DNA from 2 places in the Alkaliphilus crotonatoxidans genome. Region 1 is predicted to be linked to the other one. Evidence: riboswitches for the same ligand, from Rfam matches in the RefSeq annotation. Region 1 holds a riboswitch; the other holds the start of a gene.

Region 1 (8,618 bases):
TACAGACCAAGGAGCCCCTTCAAGACTTTACTGTAGGCATACCTACCCTGATGCCGCCACAGCAAACGGAAAAGTAATGGAAGTACAAGAAGTCATAGCCCTAGATTTAGACCAATACCCAGACCTCCAAGGCTTGACAGCAGAAGAAATTAACGCACAGATACCTGGCTATATAGACGGTATGCAGAGCGTTGAGAATGTGAAAATGGTTAGTGTGGGGAAGAATTTGTTTGATGGACATTTAGAAATAGGGACGCTCTCCACAACAAATGGTGCTCCTCAATCTCTCTTAACTAATTGTAGAACGAATTTTATTCAAGTGATTCCAGGAATGAACATACGGAATTCTATTGGAAGCGAATATATGCTTAGTGCATTCAGGCTTTACGACAACAAGAAAACGCTTATTACGTCTAGCGGAAACATTACAATTCCAGAAAATATATATTATATTCGGGCTGTTCTACGTAGAATTGACCAGTCCAATCTTACGACGGAAGACATAATAAACATGCAAAACAGCTTTATGATTGAAAATAGTGCTATCCCTACCCCCTACGAACCCTACCAGGAATCTACTATGTTCCTACCCGTACCGCTTCGTCAGCTTCCTAACGGTGTGGCCGACACAATAGATTCAGATGGGAATTATGTTAGACGGACAAATGAGATTATTTTGAAGAATAGCGACATATTCGCCTTAAATACGACTAGCACTAATTTCGACTTTTTGAGAGTCAAAAAACCCACAGACCATACAGGTTATAATGTCACAACACAATTATCAGGCTCGGCTAAAATAGAGAGTTTTAGGACAAAAAACTGGACAGTATTTGATACATCTGAAAATGTGTATATGTTGGCAGGATGGACACTCACGGAGTATTGTATTACTTTCCCTAAGGGCACCTATGCCAACCTAGCAGCAGCACAAGTAGCCCTAGCAGGTACTAAAGTCATCTATGAATTAGAGACCCCAGTAACCTCAAAGGTAAACATACCGCCTTTAATTAGCTTCAAAGACGGTACCCTGATGTTTCAGAATCGAAGGAAACATATTTTACAGGTTGATGATATAGTGGGATTGAGTACTGTTCTCTCAAATGTTGATGTATTGTATTCTCCATTAAGTATATTTAAGAGCTGCAGACCTGTAAGAACAACGCATAACGACAACTATATTTTCGATGTTAAGGGGAAATTACCCTGCTACACAAACCCGGACAGAGTTTCTGAGATAGGAAAATGGTACGTAAATCAAAATGGGAATATGTATTTCATCTTCCCCAAGGGCATCCCCGTAGAACAAGCAAAAGAGCAACTGGCAGGACTGGAAATCGAATACGAAACCATACCCTATCCGTTGCCACAAGTTGGGTACACATACCCCCTTAATTTAGCAGCAGGGCAGCAGGGGAATACAGAAATGATTGCCCAGTTAAACTCGGTTTTTCAAGACCTGGGCGAAGGAGGTGAGTACGGAACAGCCACCTCCGCAGAGGTAATGGAAGGATACACCCTTGGAACAAAAAAAGGATTAGTAACAGGGGAATTGGCCCTAACAGGGGATGCAGCAGCGGCCAATGTTTTAAGTGGAAAAACCTTTTACACTACAAATCCCAAATCAAAGCTAATAGGCACCATGGCCAATCGAGGGGCAGTAACAAATACCATTACGACCCAGGGGGGGCAATATATAATTCCTCAAGGGTATCATAACGGCAGTGGAAAAGTAATGGCAAGTTTTCCGAACCTTATACCAGGTAATGTGAGGCAGGGGGTAAATATTGGTGGGGTTGTGGGGACGTTGCAAGAGGGATATAAAATGGCAACGGGCACAACAAATCTAGTGAATGGGAGCGTGGAGATATCTGGATTACCATTTGAACCAGAATTTGTTTTTGGTAGAACTAATTATTCGCAGGGCCCTAGACCACATATTTTATTTATAGGCACAAGGGATAGTACAAATACTGCTGTAGCATATGAAACACCCTTCCTACAGAAAAATGATGATTTTAGATTTAATTCTTCTCCAGATGATAGGAAAAATAGGAATGCAATGGCACATATGTTTTACTATATTAATAGTGATTGTCTATTCGAAGGGTATACCGATCCTGCTCCAATATTTGGACAAAATAACTTTAAAATAAAAATTACTAGTATTATCAATTATGACATTCCTGTACAATGGTTTGCATTTGGAAAATAAGAAAGGACGATGATAAAATGCTTTACTACGCAAAACTAAACGAAAACCAAATCTGTACCGAAATTATAACCCGAACAGAACTGCTTCCAGCAGGGCTATCGTGCTATGTTAAACTGCCCGAATATAATCAAACCTTCCTGTGGCGAAAATGGGAAGGCGACCAGTGGAGCCAGGAAACCCATGAGCCTGCTGTATCCTTCGAATTGCTCCAGCAAAGAATTCAAGACCTGGAGGAAGAAAACAGCAGCCTGCAAGCAGTTATAGCAGATTTAAGAACACAAAACGAAGAAAACTATACAGCTCTGCAATTGGCCCTGGCTGAAATTGCCGAGCTACTGGCGGGAGGTGAGGCATAATGGTTGCGGTATACGTAAGCCTGATTCAAAAAGGCCTCAGAACCATTGAACAGGTGCCTACCCTTTGGCGTGAACAGGTTCAACGGGAGTTGAAAGAATAGGTTAAAAAATTAACCACCATTGCATTTTCATCCTGAATTGTAATATAATTTAGAAGATAATATATATTTTTACAATAACTGAATAAAAGCCCAGATGAAAATAGCGAGAGATATCTCATATAACGCTGAGATAGCCGAAGAAGCAATATAAAAAGTGCCACCTTTTTATAGAAACTTTCAGGCACCCGTATCGCTATTGGATGGAACTCTGAAGAGTCCGTTCAATCGGCGCCGAAGGAGAAATACAATTATTGTAGAAGCTCTCAGGCCTAAAAACAGAGGGGTATAATGGCATCAATAGTGTGCTGTTATGCCCCTTTTTTGCTGCAAAAAAATTGTCAGGGTACCTTTGATTTTTAGGGGTAGATAAATCTATGTACTAAAAATTCATAATCTAAGGTTCCTGGGAAAAAGCTAACAATAAAGTGTATTCAGGTTTTAAAATTGAAAGGAGGAGGTAAGCCATGTCAGAGCCAAGAAAAACATCCCTATACGATAGCCACAGCAGGTATGGCGGTAAAATGATTGATTTTGCCGGATGGTCACTGCCGGTGGAGTACGAGGGAATTATTCAGGAGCACGAGGCGGTACGAAATGCGGCAGGGTTATTCGATGTTTCCCACATGGGTGAAGTAGAGGTAAAGGGAAAGGATGCCCTGGCCTTTGTACAAAACCTAATAACCAACGATGCCTCGGTTCTGGAAGATAATCAGATCCTTTACAGTCTAATGTGTTATCCCCATGGGGGCATTGTGGACGATTTATTGGTATATAAATTTGCCCACGATCATTTCTTTCTGGTGATCAATGCCAGCAATATTGAAAAGGACTTTCAATGGATGCTCGACCAAGTTGGGGACTATGAGATTGAATTAAAGAATGTGTCTGAAGACTATTCCGAAATGGCCCTGCAGGGTCCCGAGGCCCAGGCGATACTGCAAAAGCTCACCGATACAGATTTATCAGAAATTAAATTCTTCTATTGTAACCGAGATGTCAAAATTCAAGGAGTTAGCTGCCTGGTTTCAAGAACTGGCTATACCGGTGAAGATGGCTTCGAAATTTACTTAAACCATGAAAGTGCCCCCAAAATTTGGGACTTAATCATGGAGGCAGGGAAGGAAAAGGGGATTAAGGCAGCAGGCCTTGGCTCTCGAGATACCCTGCGATTTGAAGCCTCACTGCCCCTCTATGGCAATGAGCTTTCTGAAGAAATTACCCCCCTGGAAGCAGGCCTTGGCTTTTTTGTCAAGCTTGATAAGGCTCAGTTTATTGGAAAGGATGCCCTGGTAAAACAAAAACAAGAAGGTCTGAAAAGAAAAATTGTCGGCTTCGAGCTGCTAGACAAGGGGATTCCTCGTCATGGCTATGAGGTGGTGGTTGACGGAAAAGAGGTGGGCTTTGTCACTACTGGCTATCTGTCCCCAACCTTGAAAAAGCCCGTAGGTCTGGCCATGGTACCCATTGAATACAGTGCCTTAGGTACTCCCCTTGAAATTAAAGTCAGAAAAAGACTGCTGAAGGCCGTAGTAGTCAGTAAAAAATTCTATACCAAAAAATATAAAAAGTAATTTAACTTCAAGTCATTTATTCATATAATTGAAGGTAGCTGGTCAATAAAAAATGAAGGAGGAAGTCAATATGAAAACAGTTGAGGGATTATATTATTCAAAGGATCATGAATGGGTAAAGGTAGAAGGTAACCAGGCCACCATTGGAGTAACCGACTATGCTCAGCACCAATTGGGCGAAATTGTATTCGTAGAGCTGCCAGAGGTGGATGACGAGCTTAATTCCGGAGATTCCTTCGGTGTCATTGAGTCTGTTAAGGCAGCATCGGATGCCTACATGCCGGTAAGCGGCAAGGTTTTAGAGGTAAATGAAGAACTGGTGGGCTCTCCCCAATTGGTTAACGAAGATGCCTTTTCTGCCTGGATGATTGTGGTGGAACTAACCAATGAATCAGAACTGGAAGGATTAATGAGTGCAGAAGATTACCATAAATTCTGTGAAGAACAATAAGGAGGATCAGTATGCACAGGTACATACCCAATACTGAAGCCGATCGAGCCCAAATGCTCGAGGAAATAGGAGTAAAGGCTGTAGAGGAGCTCTTTTGTGATATTCCAGAAGCCCTGCGGATGAAGGGGAGCCTTGATTTGCCTGAGGCCCTTTCAGAAATGGAGCTGTCACAGCACATGAAGCAGCTGGCAGGAAAAAACAAAGGCACTGGTCAAATGGCCACCTTTTTAGGGGCGGGGGCCTACGACCATTACATTCCATCAATTGTCAAGCATTTAGCCATGAGATCAGAGTTCTATACCGCCTACACCCCCTATCAGCCTGAAATCAGCCAGGGAACCCTGCAGGTAATCTTTGAATATCAAACCATGATGAGTCAGCTAACGGGAATGGATGTGGCCAATGCCTCCATGTATGACGGGGGCACCGCCTGTGTTGAAGCTGCCATGATGGCTGTTGAGGCCGCCAGAAAAAGCACCATTGCCGTTTCAGAAACCGTACACCCTGAAATCAGAAAAATATTACATACCTACCTGAAGTTTAGAGAGGTAGAGGTTATAGAAATTCCCATGAAGGATGGCGTCACCGATTCATCGGCCCTGAGGGAGCTGGTGAACAAGGATACGGCAGGGGTGATTATACAAAGCCCCAACTTCTTTGGTGCCATAGAGGATGTAACAGAGGCAGAGGCCTTGATTCATCAGGGGAAGGGCAGCCTGATTATGGTGGTGGACCCCATTTCCCTGGGGATTTTAAAAAGTCCCGGGCAGCTGGGGGCCGACATTGCCGTTGGTGATGCCCAGGCCTTTGGTAATCCCTTGAATTTTGGTGGACCTTATCTGGGATTTTTAGCCGCCAAATCAAAGCTGGTCAGAAAAATGCCCGGCAGAATTGTGGGGCAGTCAGTTGATGTAGATGGAAAACGGGCCTTTGTCCTAACCTTACAGGCCCGGGAGCAGCATATCAGAAGATATAAGGCAACATCAAACATCTGCTCCAATCAAGGGTTAAATGCTTTGATGGCGGCCATTTACCTGACTACCATGGGAAAAAAGGGTCTACGGGAGGTAGCCCTTCAAAGCACACAAAAAGCCCATTATGCCCTGGAGCGAATTACTGAAACAAAGAAATTCAAACCACTTTTCAATCGACCCTTCTTCAAGGAATTTGCCATCACCAGTGATCTGGACAGCCACCATGTCAACGGGGAGCTGTTAAAGGAGCAAATCATCGGCGGTTACCAGCTGGAAAGGGATTACCCGCAGCTGAAAAACGGACTGCTCCTCTGTGTCACTGAAAAACGCACCCGGGCTGAAATTGACCGCCTGGCAGCCCTGATGGAGGTGATCAAATGAAGGCATACAATAAACTCATCTTTGAACTGTCAAAGGAAGGAAGACGAGCCTATTCCCTGCCCCAAAACGATGTAGAGGCAAGGGAGCTGAAGGAGCTGATTCCAGGTAATTATTTGGCAGAAGAAGAGCTGAATTTACCCGAGGTCAGTGAGGTGGATGTGGTTCGGCACTTCACCAATCTATCAAATAAAAACTATGGGGTAGATACGGGCTTTTATCCTTTGGGCTCCTGCACCATGAAATACAACCCCAAAATTAACGAGGATGCCGCTGTCCTGGAGGGTTTCAGCAGCCTTCACCCCTATCAGCCCCAGGAAACGGTTCAAGGGGCCCTGGAATTGATGTACAGCCTTGATGAAATGCTTTCTGAAATTGCAGGTATGGCCAGGGTATCGCTACAGCCTGCTGCTGGAGCCCACGGGGAACTGGCGGGGCTGATGATTATTAAGGCCTATCATGAAAATCGGGGTGATTTGAAGCGGAAAAAAATCATCGTTCCCGATTCCGCCCATGGCACAAACCCATCCAGTGCGGCGGTGGCTGGCTTTGATATTATTGAAATTGAATCCGACGAAATGGGTGCCGTGAATTTAGATGCCCTAAAAGCAGCCCTAAGTGATGAGGTGGCAGGCCTAATGCTGACCAACCCCAGCACCCTGGGATTATTTGAAAGCAATATTAAGGAAATAGCCGATTTAGTCCATGAAGCCGGGGGCCTGTTATATTATGATGGCGCCAATATGAATGCCATTATGGGAATTTCACGGCCTGGTGATATGGGCTTTGACGTCATTCATTTTAACCTTCATAAAACCTTTTCCACCCCCCATGGCGGCGGTGGACCGGGCAGCGGCCCCGTTGGGGTAAGGGAGGATCTAGTACCCTTCCTGCCGGTTCCTGTGGTTGAAAAACAGGGAGACACCTTTGTACTGGACTATGATCGCCCCCTTTCCATCGGAAAGATCAAAAATTTCTATGGTAACTTTGGTGTAATGGTCAGGGCCTATGCCTATATTCGATCCATGGGGCCCCAGGGCCTGAGGGAGGTCAGCGAAACGGCAGTCCTCAATGCCAATTATATGATGAGTCGCTTAAAGGATCATTATTACCTCCCCATACAGCAGGTGTGCAAGCATGAATTTGTATTGGGAGGCTTGGATAAAAACGAGAAAGAAATTACAACCTTAGATATCGCCAAACGATTACTGGATTATGGCTATCATCCGCCGACAATCTACTTCCCCTTGATTGTCAACCAGGCCATTATGATTGAGCCAACCGAGACCGAAAGCCTTGAGACCCTTGACGGCTTTATCGAAACCATGATTAAAATTGCTGAGGAAGCCAGGGAAAATCCGCAAATCCTTAAGGAGGCTCCCTATCATACCCCTGTCAGGCGGATTGATGAGGCAAAGGCCGCCAGGGAATTGGTGTTGAAGTGGAGTCAGGAATAAAAATATAAACATGGGTGGTGAGGATATGTATTTAATCGACGGAAAAGCAGCAGCCAAAAAAATTAGAGCAGAGCTGGAACAGCAGGTAAAGAACCTAAAAAATGAAAAGGGAACTGTACCGGGCCTAGCCGTTATTATTGTAGGAGAAGACCCCGCTTCAAAGGTGTATGTCAGTAAAAAGCACAAGGCCTGCCTTGAGCTGGGAATCCACTCAGAGGTCTATGAGATGCCGGCAGTTACCACCGAGGAAGAGCTATTACAAAAAATTGAAGTTTTAAATCAAAAGGCCGATATCCATGGAATTCTTGTGCAACTGCCTTTGCCTGGGCACATTAATGAAAAGCTGGTTATCGAAAAAATTGACCCGAAAAAGGATGTAGATGGCTTCCATCCCATTAATGCAGGAAAGCTATCGGTGGGAGAGGAAACCATGCTGCCCTGTACCCCCCACGGAATTATAAAGCTATTGGATTTAGAGGGAATAGAAATCGAAGGGAAGCATGCTGTGATCATAGGCAGGAGCAATATTGTGGGTAAACCTGCTGCCAGTCTATTGCTGCAAAGAAACGCTACAGTCACCATCTGTCATTCCCGAACCAAAAACCTTAAGGAAATGACCCGCCAAGCAGATATTCTGGTGGCGGCCCTAGGGAAACCCAACTTTGTCACAGCCGATATGGTCAAACCGGGAGCTGTGGTAATAGATGTCGGAGTAAACCGTCTGGAGGGCAAGCTGGTGGGGGATGTTGATTTTGAACAGGTAAAGGAAATTGCAGGGGCCATTACCCCCGTTCCCGGTGGAGTAGGACCCATGACCATTACCATGCTGCTTTACAATACCGTGATGGCTGCTAAAAAAATATAAGGGGTGAAGAATATGAAGACCGATGTACAAATAGCCCAGGAGGCTAAAATGCTGCCGATTGTTGAAATCGCTAAGCAATTGAATATCTCAGAGGATGACCTTGATCTATACGGAAAATATAAGGGTAAAATATCCCTTGACCTCTATAAAAGGCTGGAAAATCAAAGGGATGGCAAGCTGATTCTGGTAACAGCCATCAATCCTACTGCCGCCGGCGAAGGTAAAACTACCACCAATGTGGGCTTGAGCA
Region 2 (8,618 bases), on a different contig from region 1:
TATTCACCAAGGATTTGTGAAATCTTACCACTGCTTAGGGTAGCCTCAAGGCCCCGCCCCTGAACCGCCCAGTAATCATCGTCTCCAATTGACATCACAATAAGCAGGCCATTATTTTTTGCTGCGTCTCCGATTTCCCAGCGGTTAAACAGCTCTGTGGCATATTCCTCCATAGAGACTCCCCCGGTAAAATCCACCGTAACCATTACAATCTGGGCACCATTTATTTGATTCAAAAGATTTCCGTTATAGATCATCAGCTCCTCAGAGGCTTTGTCAATAACATTGGCAAAATCATTAACGTAAAACTCTGTAGTGGCCTCGGGAAAGGCACCTTGCCCAAAGGTAAACAGCGTTAAGCATAGAGCAAAGATAATCGTACAAACAATAGGTTTAATGGTTTTTTTAATCATACATCCTCCTTACTACTCATATAGCTCAAGGGGAGCTACAGAAGTAACGATTTTTAAAATATTGGCAGGAAAGGCCTTTAGTTTCTTATTATAGGCTATGGCATATTCATTATAGCTGCTTCTTTCAATAATTAGCTGTCGGGAATTTATCTCCGCCAGGAATCCATTACGATAGCCCTGATCCCGATCCGACAGGGGCAATGGCTCCAAAGCCCTGTATAGCTCCTCAGATGAGAAAATAAGCTCCTGGACGGCATCATACTTAGTATCTGGGGTCTTAGCCTGAGACAAGGCCTCTCTTTTATCCATTACGGCTTGAATCCGGGCATCATCCTTTTCCAAATAACGGCCCGCCACCACCGTCAAATTATAGCATTCTGCCATAATGGCCTCTAAATCCTGCTGAATGCCTACACCATTCTGTTCTTCACCTAAGTAAAATATGCTTTCTGCCTGGGTCCTCAATTTGCCCATAGAGCTTCGAAAGCCAATCAAAATGGTAAAGATAACAATAATAGTCGTCAGAATTTGGGCATTTTTTCGTCTTTGAAAAAATTCCATACTATCTTCTCCTATTCCTTTATCGTTCTTATTCTCTATTGTTTATTCCTAAGCTCGGCCCCAATTTGCCCCAGGGCCGCCTCTGCCTTAAGTTTTTCTTCAGTACAGCTTTGCTGAACAGTTAAAAGGCTGTCTAGGGTTTCAATTAGGCTTTCATTGGTTTCCTTCAGAGTGTCTAAATCAACCCCCTCTTTATCCTCATAGTGTGTATTTTTCAAAGCCCGGGTGTTTTCAGTGAGGATTTGCCTGGTGGCATTGGCCATATTCCTCTGGGTATTTAAGGCCTCTCTGGAATGGGCCAGCCCCAGGGCCATCATCATTTGATTTTTCCATAGAGGAATGGTGTTAACCAAAGAGGATTGAATCTTATCGACAATGGCACTGTCACTGTTTTGTAACAGTCTTAGCTGGGGGCCCATCTGCCTGCTTACAGCCCTTGAAAGCTCCAAATCGTATAGCTTTTTATCAAATTGTTCACAAAGGGCGGCCAGCTGATGGGCTTCGTTAATGTCCTCCTGGGCTTCAGTTTTTTGAGCCCTTTCCTGAATTAGCGGCAGCTCCTCTGTTAGAACCTGTCTAAGCCTTTCTCGACCCGCCAGAATGTACATTGTCAATTCCTTATAATAGTCAAGGTTTTTTTTCTGCATTTTATTAAAAAGGGTTATATCCTTCATTAGGCTAATTCGCTGGGCCTCCAATATTTCTGCTATTTCATCTATATTCCTTTCCACCTCTCGATAACGATTCATTAAATCAAGCTTCTGCCTTTTAGTCCGATTAAACCAGCTAAAGACTCCCTTTGGACCCTGGTAGGCTGAAAAATCCTTCAAGGCTTCCAACAGCCTGGTAATCAGTTCTTCTACCCTGACCATAGCCTTGTTATGAACATGATCAAGGGCATTATCAGAGAAATCGGCAATTCTGCGCTGGACCCCACTACCATACTGTAAAATTTGTACTGAATCAGTAAAATCAATTTTCTGAACGTACTCCTTCACCATTGACTGTTCCTGGGATGTCAGCTCCTTAAATTCCTGATCCTGTTCTAAAGCGTTAAGAGGTGTTATTTTAGATTGGAAATAATTTTGATTATGATCCACTCCGCTCCCCCCTCATCTATTGTCTGTTTTGGAAGGGGTTCATCTCTAGTCCCTCCTGTTGAATCATTTTTTCCAATACTTCTATTTCTATCGTGGCATCCATGGCCTTATCTGAGTAAAGGTCATCCAGCATTCTATTAAAGGCCTCAGTGACCTTATCAAGAATTCCCGATATTTTTTCCATGGCATCGGCTACATGGCCCCCGCCGGCGGTCTGCTTTTCAAATTCAATATAATTTTTAATCAGCTTAATAGTTGTTGGCAGATAATAGTTAATTAGCTGTCTTACCTGTCGAACCTTGTTGGGGTGCTTTTCTATAAAGGTTAGTATTTTTCCTGATACCCCTTCTATTCCTTGTATTTTTTGTTTCATATCACTGTTTACAATTGATTGCTGTAAGCCCCTTAGCTCTTTAATATATTCTTTCCCGGCCGTCAGGGCCTCATCTAATTCCTGATTCCCTGTATCAATTGGCTCCTCAACCATTGTCACCTTAGGCGGAATTAATTTTGAGAAAATAGCATATACCAGAGCCGACATGATGGCTGCAACTACAAAATCAAACCATCGATACAAGGGAAATATCAGTATGTACAAAAGCCAGGCGGCTCCGATACTGTAGATAGGTATTACCGATTTTACTTTAACCTCACGCATTAATAAGCTCCTTCCCTCCCAGAAATTTTCATTGGCGTCTATAATCATAATATGCATAGGTCACTAGGATTCTACACCTGCTTACAGACCTTCCTATATGGGCCTTCCAAATTATTGTACAAAGCTAGTTTAGCAAGATTATTACCTTTAGTCAATTAATTCAGGTTTTTCTCAGGTTACTTATGATTGCCAGAACTAAGTTTCAATTTGTTCTTTCCCGATAATGATTAAATTTATATTTGCATTTTATTAGTATGCTATGTTAAAATCTATATTAATAAAATTTCATCAAGCCGGATGAAGATAGTGGGATAAAAACCGTTATTGGACGAGCCTCTGGAGAGACTCAAAGGAGCACCGAAGGGGAAAGCCAGCCACGCTGGTGAAACTCTCAGGTAAAAGGACAGGGGATTTTTATTGATTCATGATGGATTTTTTGACTGTATTTTTATGCAGTTAAAATTCTTCCTTTCATGTAAAATATAAATTCACTTCTCCAGAGACTACAATCGCTTAGTCTCTTTTTTTATTACTATTATTAACCCAGGAGAGGAGTATGATTAATGAAGGCATTTATTACTGTAATCGGAAAGGACAAAATTGGCATCATTTATCGAGTAACATCGGTTTTGGAGGAAAGTCAGGTGAATATTTTAGATATTAACCAGACCCTGCTGCAGGACTACTTCACCATGATAATGTTGGTGGATTTAACCTTAATGGATATAAATTTTCAAAAACTGAAGGAAAGGCTGGATAAAGCTGCTGAGGAAATCGGAGTTTCTATTAAAATTCAACATGAGGACATATTTCATTCCATGCACAAAATCTAGTCGACGGGGGGCATTATCTAATGATCAATTCGCAAAACATAATGGAAACCATTAATATGATTGAAAGGGAAAAATTAGACATTCGGACCATTACCATGGGTATATCCCTTTTAGATTGCGCCAGCAGTAATGGCCAAGAGGCCCGTACTAAAATCTATGACAAAATAACCCGCCATGCCGAAAATCTGGTGCGGGTCGGTGAGGCCATTGAAACTGAATATGGTATTCCCATTATCAACAAAAGAATTTCAGTAACCCCTATGGCCATTGTGGCTCAAAGCAGCGAGGATACAGGGTATGTTGAATTTGCCAGAACTTTAGACAAGGCTGCCAGTACCGTTGGTGTTAACTTTATCGGCGGATTTTCAGCCCTTGTCCATAAGGGCTATACCAAGGGTGACGAAATTTTGATTCGATCAATACCTGAAGCCCTGGCTGCCACCGAACGGGTTTGTTCTTCTGTTAATATTGGTTGTAGCAAGTCTGGTATTAATATGAAAGCCGTTCAGGATATGGGGGAAATTATTAAGGAAACGGCTTATCTGACCAGGGAAGCGGACAGCATCGGCTGTGCCAAGCTGGTGGTCTTTGCCAATGCCGTAGAGGATAACCCCTTTATGGCCGGCGCCTTTCATGGGGTGGGGGAGGCAGAATGTGTGATCAATGTTGGGGTCAGCGGCCCTGGCGTCATTAAATCTGCCTTGGTCAATTTAAAGGATGCTCCCTTCGATGCAGTGGCAGAAACCATTAAGAAAACCGCCTTTAAAATTACAAGGGTAGGCCAATTGGTAGCCAATGAAGCCTCTAGCCGTTTAGGGGTACCCTTTGGTATTGTAGATCTTTCCCTGGCTCCAACGCCCCAGGTGGGAGACAGTGTTGCCAGAATTTTAGAGGAGCTTGGCCTGGAAAGCTGCGGCTGCCATGGTACCACAGCAGCCCTGGCGATGCTGAATGATGCAGTAAAAAAAGGGGGAATCATGGCTTCTTCCCATGTGGGTGGACTGAGCGGTGCTTTTATACCCGTCAGCGAAGATGAGGGAATGATCAATGCTGTAAATACAGGCTCTTTAAATTTGGAAAAGCTTGAGGCCATGACCTGTGTTTGCTCCGTTGGCCTTGACATGATTGCCATTCCAGGCGATACTCCTGCTTCAACCATTTCAGCCATTATTGCCGATGAAGCCGCCATTGGAGTAATTAACCAAAAAACCACCGCAGTCAGGCTAATTCCTGTTTACGGAAAGGGCCTCGGCCAGCAGGCCGTATTTGGAGGATTATTGGGCAGGGCCCCCATCATGGCTGTAAGCCCCTTCTCCAGTAAAGCCTTTATTAGCCGAGGGGGCAGAATTCCTGCCCCTATCCATAGCTTTAAAAATTAATGATTACCGCCCAGGGTAACATAGCTCAATTTATGAGCCATTGGAATCGCCCTGGGTTTTCCCTTCATGGGAATCGATTAAATCCATAATTTTATCTACTGTCAGAATTTCGTTAGTAATATACCTGCCATTATAAAACAGACTGTAGGTGGTAACCCCACAGGGAGCATTTTGGGCCTCTTCATAGCTTCGATACTGGTGACTATAGGCCTTCACTCCCCTTGATTCGGCAGCCCTGATGGCATCAGCCACATAATCTGCACTGTAAGGACATTGGTGGGTGTAGTATATGGCAAGGCCCTGTTGATTGGCAATGCTGGCAGCCTTGGCCCCTTCTTTAAATTTGGGCTTGATCCCTCCTTCTTTAAATTCAAGGTATAGAAGCTGAAAATAGGGCGGTGCTTCATCACATACCTGAAAGCCATGCTTTACGAAAAATGGTTTGTCAGAAAGAAAGGGTCTTTTTTTATTTGATGAAATGGCCACCAGCCCTTTCTTGCCCTGGGCCCTGGCATCTGCTTCACATTGGGCCAGCAACGCTTTTCCATAGCCTTTGCCCTTAAACCGGCCAGATACCCAAAAACAATTAATGTACATGTAGTCTGCTGCATCAATGGGGCTCCAGGCCCTTTCGGCAGGAACATATTCGATGAAGGCCTTTCCCCTGACGTCGACCTTTAAAAAGACAAGGCCATCATCAAAGCACTGTTTTAACCATTCTTTTTTAGTAGCTACACCCTGTCGCCCCTTTTTATCAGCCAAGGAACAGCAGATATGTTCCTGTTCAATATTTTCTTTGTTAAGTTTGATAAGCTTCTCCATTTTTATCCCTCCAATAGATTACCTTGCCCTTAATTTAATGATATATTACCATATACGACAGGTATATGTCTTATTTAACTATTTAATTGGTTTTTCTTTTCCCCCATAAGTGACCATATTCTATTAATATTACAAAAAATTTACATATTTTATCTTAATATATTCTTAATTGTAATGCTATTGGATTAATTGCTATAATAGCTGTAGAGTATTTGACCAGGGGGTGTCGAAAATTATTGCCCGTCAAGAAAAAAGAAGCTATTATAATCGAATCACCATTTATTTTATAATCTACTTTCTTATGTTTCAACTTGTCATTGTTCTGACCAATCCTGAAAAAATTATTTATCAGGATCGAATGAATTATGATTTGGTCAAGAACCGTACAGCCAATATCGAGGCTGTTTTTAAAGAGGTCAAGCACATTATAGAGGAGGAGCATTTAGAAAATTATGTTGTAATTCTGGGAGATTCCGTGGCCTATAGCAGCCCTGGCCCTGCCAACACCTCTATTGGACATTATCTTAATGCCAAGGCCCAAAGGGAGGGCTTACAGCTTAGGGTATTCAATTTATCCATGCCCTCCATGGAAATCGGTGATGTTTATACTATGATGCTAAAGATGGACGAATATGGTATTTCTCGAGATAATTTGGTTATCGATATCCTTTATTCCGGATTTTTAAATCGCAATAAAGCATCTCGAGTTTTTTGGTTGGCACCTCAGCTAAGGGAGCTTGATCCCTTGGTTTATGAAGAAGAAAATATGGATGCCGATTTGCCCGAGATGAAAACCAATTATTTGCAAAGGCTTTTGGAGCCGATAAAGGAAGCATTGTTCCAATTGCCTATTTTCATGTATAAGGATTATATACAGGCCTATGGTCTTGAAACCTTCAAGCATATACGTGGAAATATGATAGGGGCCAATAATCCGGTGCTGCCCTGGACTGAAAAGCCCTTTTTAAAGGACCTGCTTAAGGAATACCAGTATCGTATCATGTTCAGCAGTTCACCCTTTATAATGGATGAAAGTAATCCGCAAATACGTTATTTAAATCGAATTATCAAATTACAGGAGGGTAAAAACACCTTAATCTTTTTAGCCCCCGTTAATGAAGCGCTGGCAGAAGATTTAATCGAGCATGATAAATATTATGAAAACCTTGACCGAATAGACGCTTATTTCAAAGGATTGAAGGTCAGCTACCTCAATCTATATGGTGAAATGCCCGTCGAATACTTTTCCGATCATGTTCACTACACCAAGGAGGGCTATCAATATTTATCTGATCTACTGTGGAAGGAAATCGAAAAATGGAACCTTCAATAATTATCTTGCATAGGAGGAAAATCAATGCTCTTTCACAGCTTTGAATTTATATTTTTGCTTGTGGTAACCTTTATATTATATTATCTATTTCCTAAGGGTAGATTATGGCTGTTGGCCATTGCCAACCTGGTATTTTATAGTGTGTCGGGATGGGGTTACCTGTTGATTTTCCTTGGGGTATCGGCTGTTACCTATTATTGTTCCACCAGGCTGGAGGGGCCCCATGGAAAGCTATATTACTATTTTGGACTACTGGTTAATCTCTTAAATCTGGCTTTTTTTAAGTATACAGGATTCATCCTTAAAAATCTGGAAACAGCCCTTGGTCTTCATTTTCCCTGGCAGGATTCCCTTTTGGCTAAAATTGTTTTACCTATCGGGATTTCCTTTTACACCTTTCAGCTGATAGCCTATTTAGTAGATGTTAAACGGAAAGAAATTGCACCCTGTGAGTCTTTTGTGAAATTTTGGGTTTTCATTTCCTTCTTTGCCCAGCTAATTGCAGGCCCCATCATGCGGGGTAAAGAGTTTTTACCACAAATTTCATCTTTAAAGAAAATCAACTATCAGACTGAGTATATACGTGACGGACTTTATTATATTGCCATGGGAATGGGCAAAAAATTAATCTTTGCCGATTTATTAGCATCCAAGGTGGATTATTATTTTTTACAGGCCAGCCACCTGGGAACATTGGAATCTTGGTTTGCCTCGTATTTATTTGCCTTTCAGATCTATTTCGATTTTTCCTCCTACAGTGAAATTGCTGTGGGGGTGGGCAAGCTCTTTGGCTTTGACATGGCCATTAACTTTAAAACCCCCTATTTAAGCGGCAATCCGTCGGAATTCTGGAAGCGCTGGCATATTACGCTATCCTCCTGGATTAAGGACTACCTTTATATCCCCATGGGCGGATCAAAAAAGGGGTTTACCCTTCAATGCGTATTTCTGCTGATTGCCATGACCCTTTCAGGTCTATGGCACGGGGCCGCCTGGAGCTTTATTGTTTGGGGATTGTACCACGGTCTTTTAAGTGTACTCCATAAAATATACAGGCGATGGCAGCAGACCCACCACCCAGCCTGGATTCAATCGAAATGGTACAGCGCATTGAGTATATTTGTCTTCTTTCAGTTAACCACCATTGGTTGGGTATTTTTTAGGGCAGCGACTCTGCAAGAGGCCCTTCATATGATTCAGGGGATGCTGAGTCTTAATCAAATTCGTATTAGCCCAATCCATTTATTTTATTTTGGCTTTATTGCCCTTCTATGGCTTTTACACTATATTGAATATCTGGTACGGAAAAATGCCCCTGTTCTGATCGGTCACTGGCAGACGAGGGTTCCCGAGTTTGTACGGGCTGCGGCCTATGTAATGGTTTTGTTAATCCTAATACTATTTACCCAAGGAGAGCAAAGCACCTTTATCTACTTTCAATTTTAAACCAAGCCGCCCCATTTTTGGTAGGGCGGCTTAGTTTATGGCATATATTCCTTTATTCTTTTCAGTACAACAT

Evidence for each region. A riboswitch is a leader RNA that binds a small molecule or an ion and turns the genes downstream of it on or off. The one in region 1 is predicted to bind glycine.
Region 2: another riboswitch for glycine. It lies ahead of ACYQ1I_RS14090 (ACT domain-containing protein); the one in region 1 lies ahead of gcvT (glycine cleavage system aminomethyltransferase GcvT).

What each region holds. Positions count from the first base shown of each region.
Region 1 is NZ_BAAHXS010000004.1:1,406,525-1,415,142, forward strand. Features, by position in the region: gene ACYQ1I_RS09305 (hypothetical protein) at 1-2,215, shown strand, start outside; gene ACYQ1I_RS09310 (hypothetical protein) at 2,233-2,571, shown strand; gene ACYQ1I_RS09315 (CD1375 family protein) at 2,571-2,672, shown strand; glycine riboswitch at 2,767-2,875, shown strand; glycine riboswitch at 2,879-2,953, shown strand; gene gcvT (glycine cleavage system aminomethyltransferase GcvT) at 3,137-4,243, shown strand; gene gcvH (glycine cleavage system protein GcvH) at 4,314-4,694, shown strand; gene gcvPA (aminomethyl-transferring glycine dehydrogenase subunit GcvPA) at 4,706-6,049, shown strand; gene gcvPB (aminomethyl-transferring glycine dehydrogenase subunit GcvPB) at 6,046-7,503, shown strand; gene folD (bifunctional methylenetetrahydrofolate dehydrogenase/methenyltetrahydrofolate cyclohydrolase FolD) at 7,529-8,368, shown strand; gene ACYQ1I_RS09345 (formate--tetrahydrofolate ligase) at 8,381-8,618, shown strand, end outside.
Region 2 is NZ_BAAHXS010000006.1:429,337-437,954, reverse strand. Features, by position in the region: gene ACYQ1I_RS14110 (TPM domain-containing protein) at 1-413, opposite strand, end outside; gene ACYQ1I_RS14105 (LemA family protein) at 426-974, opposite strand; gene ACYQ1I_RS14100 (toxic anion resistance protein) at 1,010-2,074, opposite strand; gene ACYQ1I_RS14095 (5-bromo-4-chloroindolyl phosphate hydrolysis family protein) at 2,091-2,732, opposite strand; glycine riboswitch at 3,059-3,149, shown strand; gene ACYQ1I_RS14090 (ACT domain-containing protein) at 3,296-3,565, shown strand; gene ACYQ1I_RS14085 (PFL family protein) at 3,586-4,944, shown strand; gene ACYQ1I_RS14080 (GNAT family N-acetyltransferase) at 4,975-5,766, opposite strand; gene ACYQ1I_RS14075 (SGNH/GDSL hydrolase family protein) at 5,990-7,099, shown strand; gene ACYQ1I_RS14070 (MBOAT family O-acyltransferase) at 7,124-8,545, shown strand; gene ACYQ1I_RS14065 (HAD family hydrolase) at 8,581-8,618, opposite strand, start outside.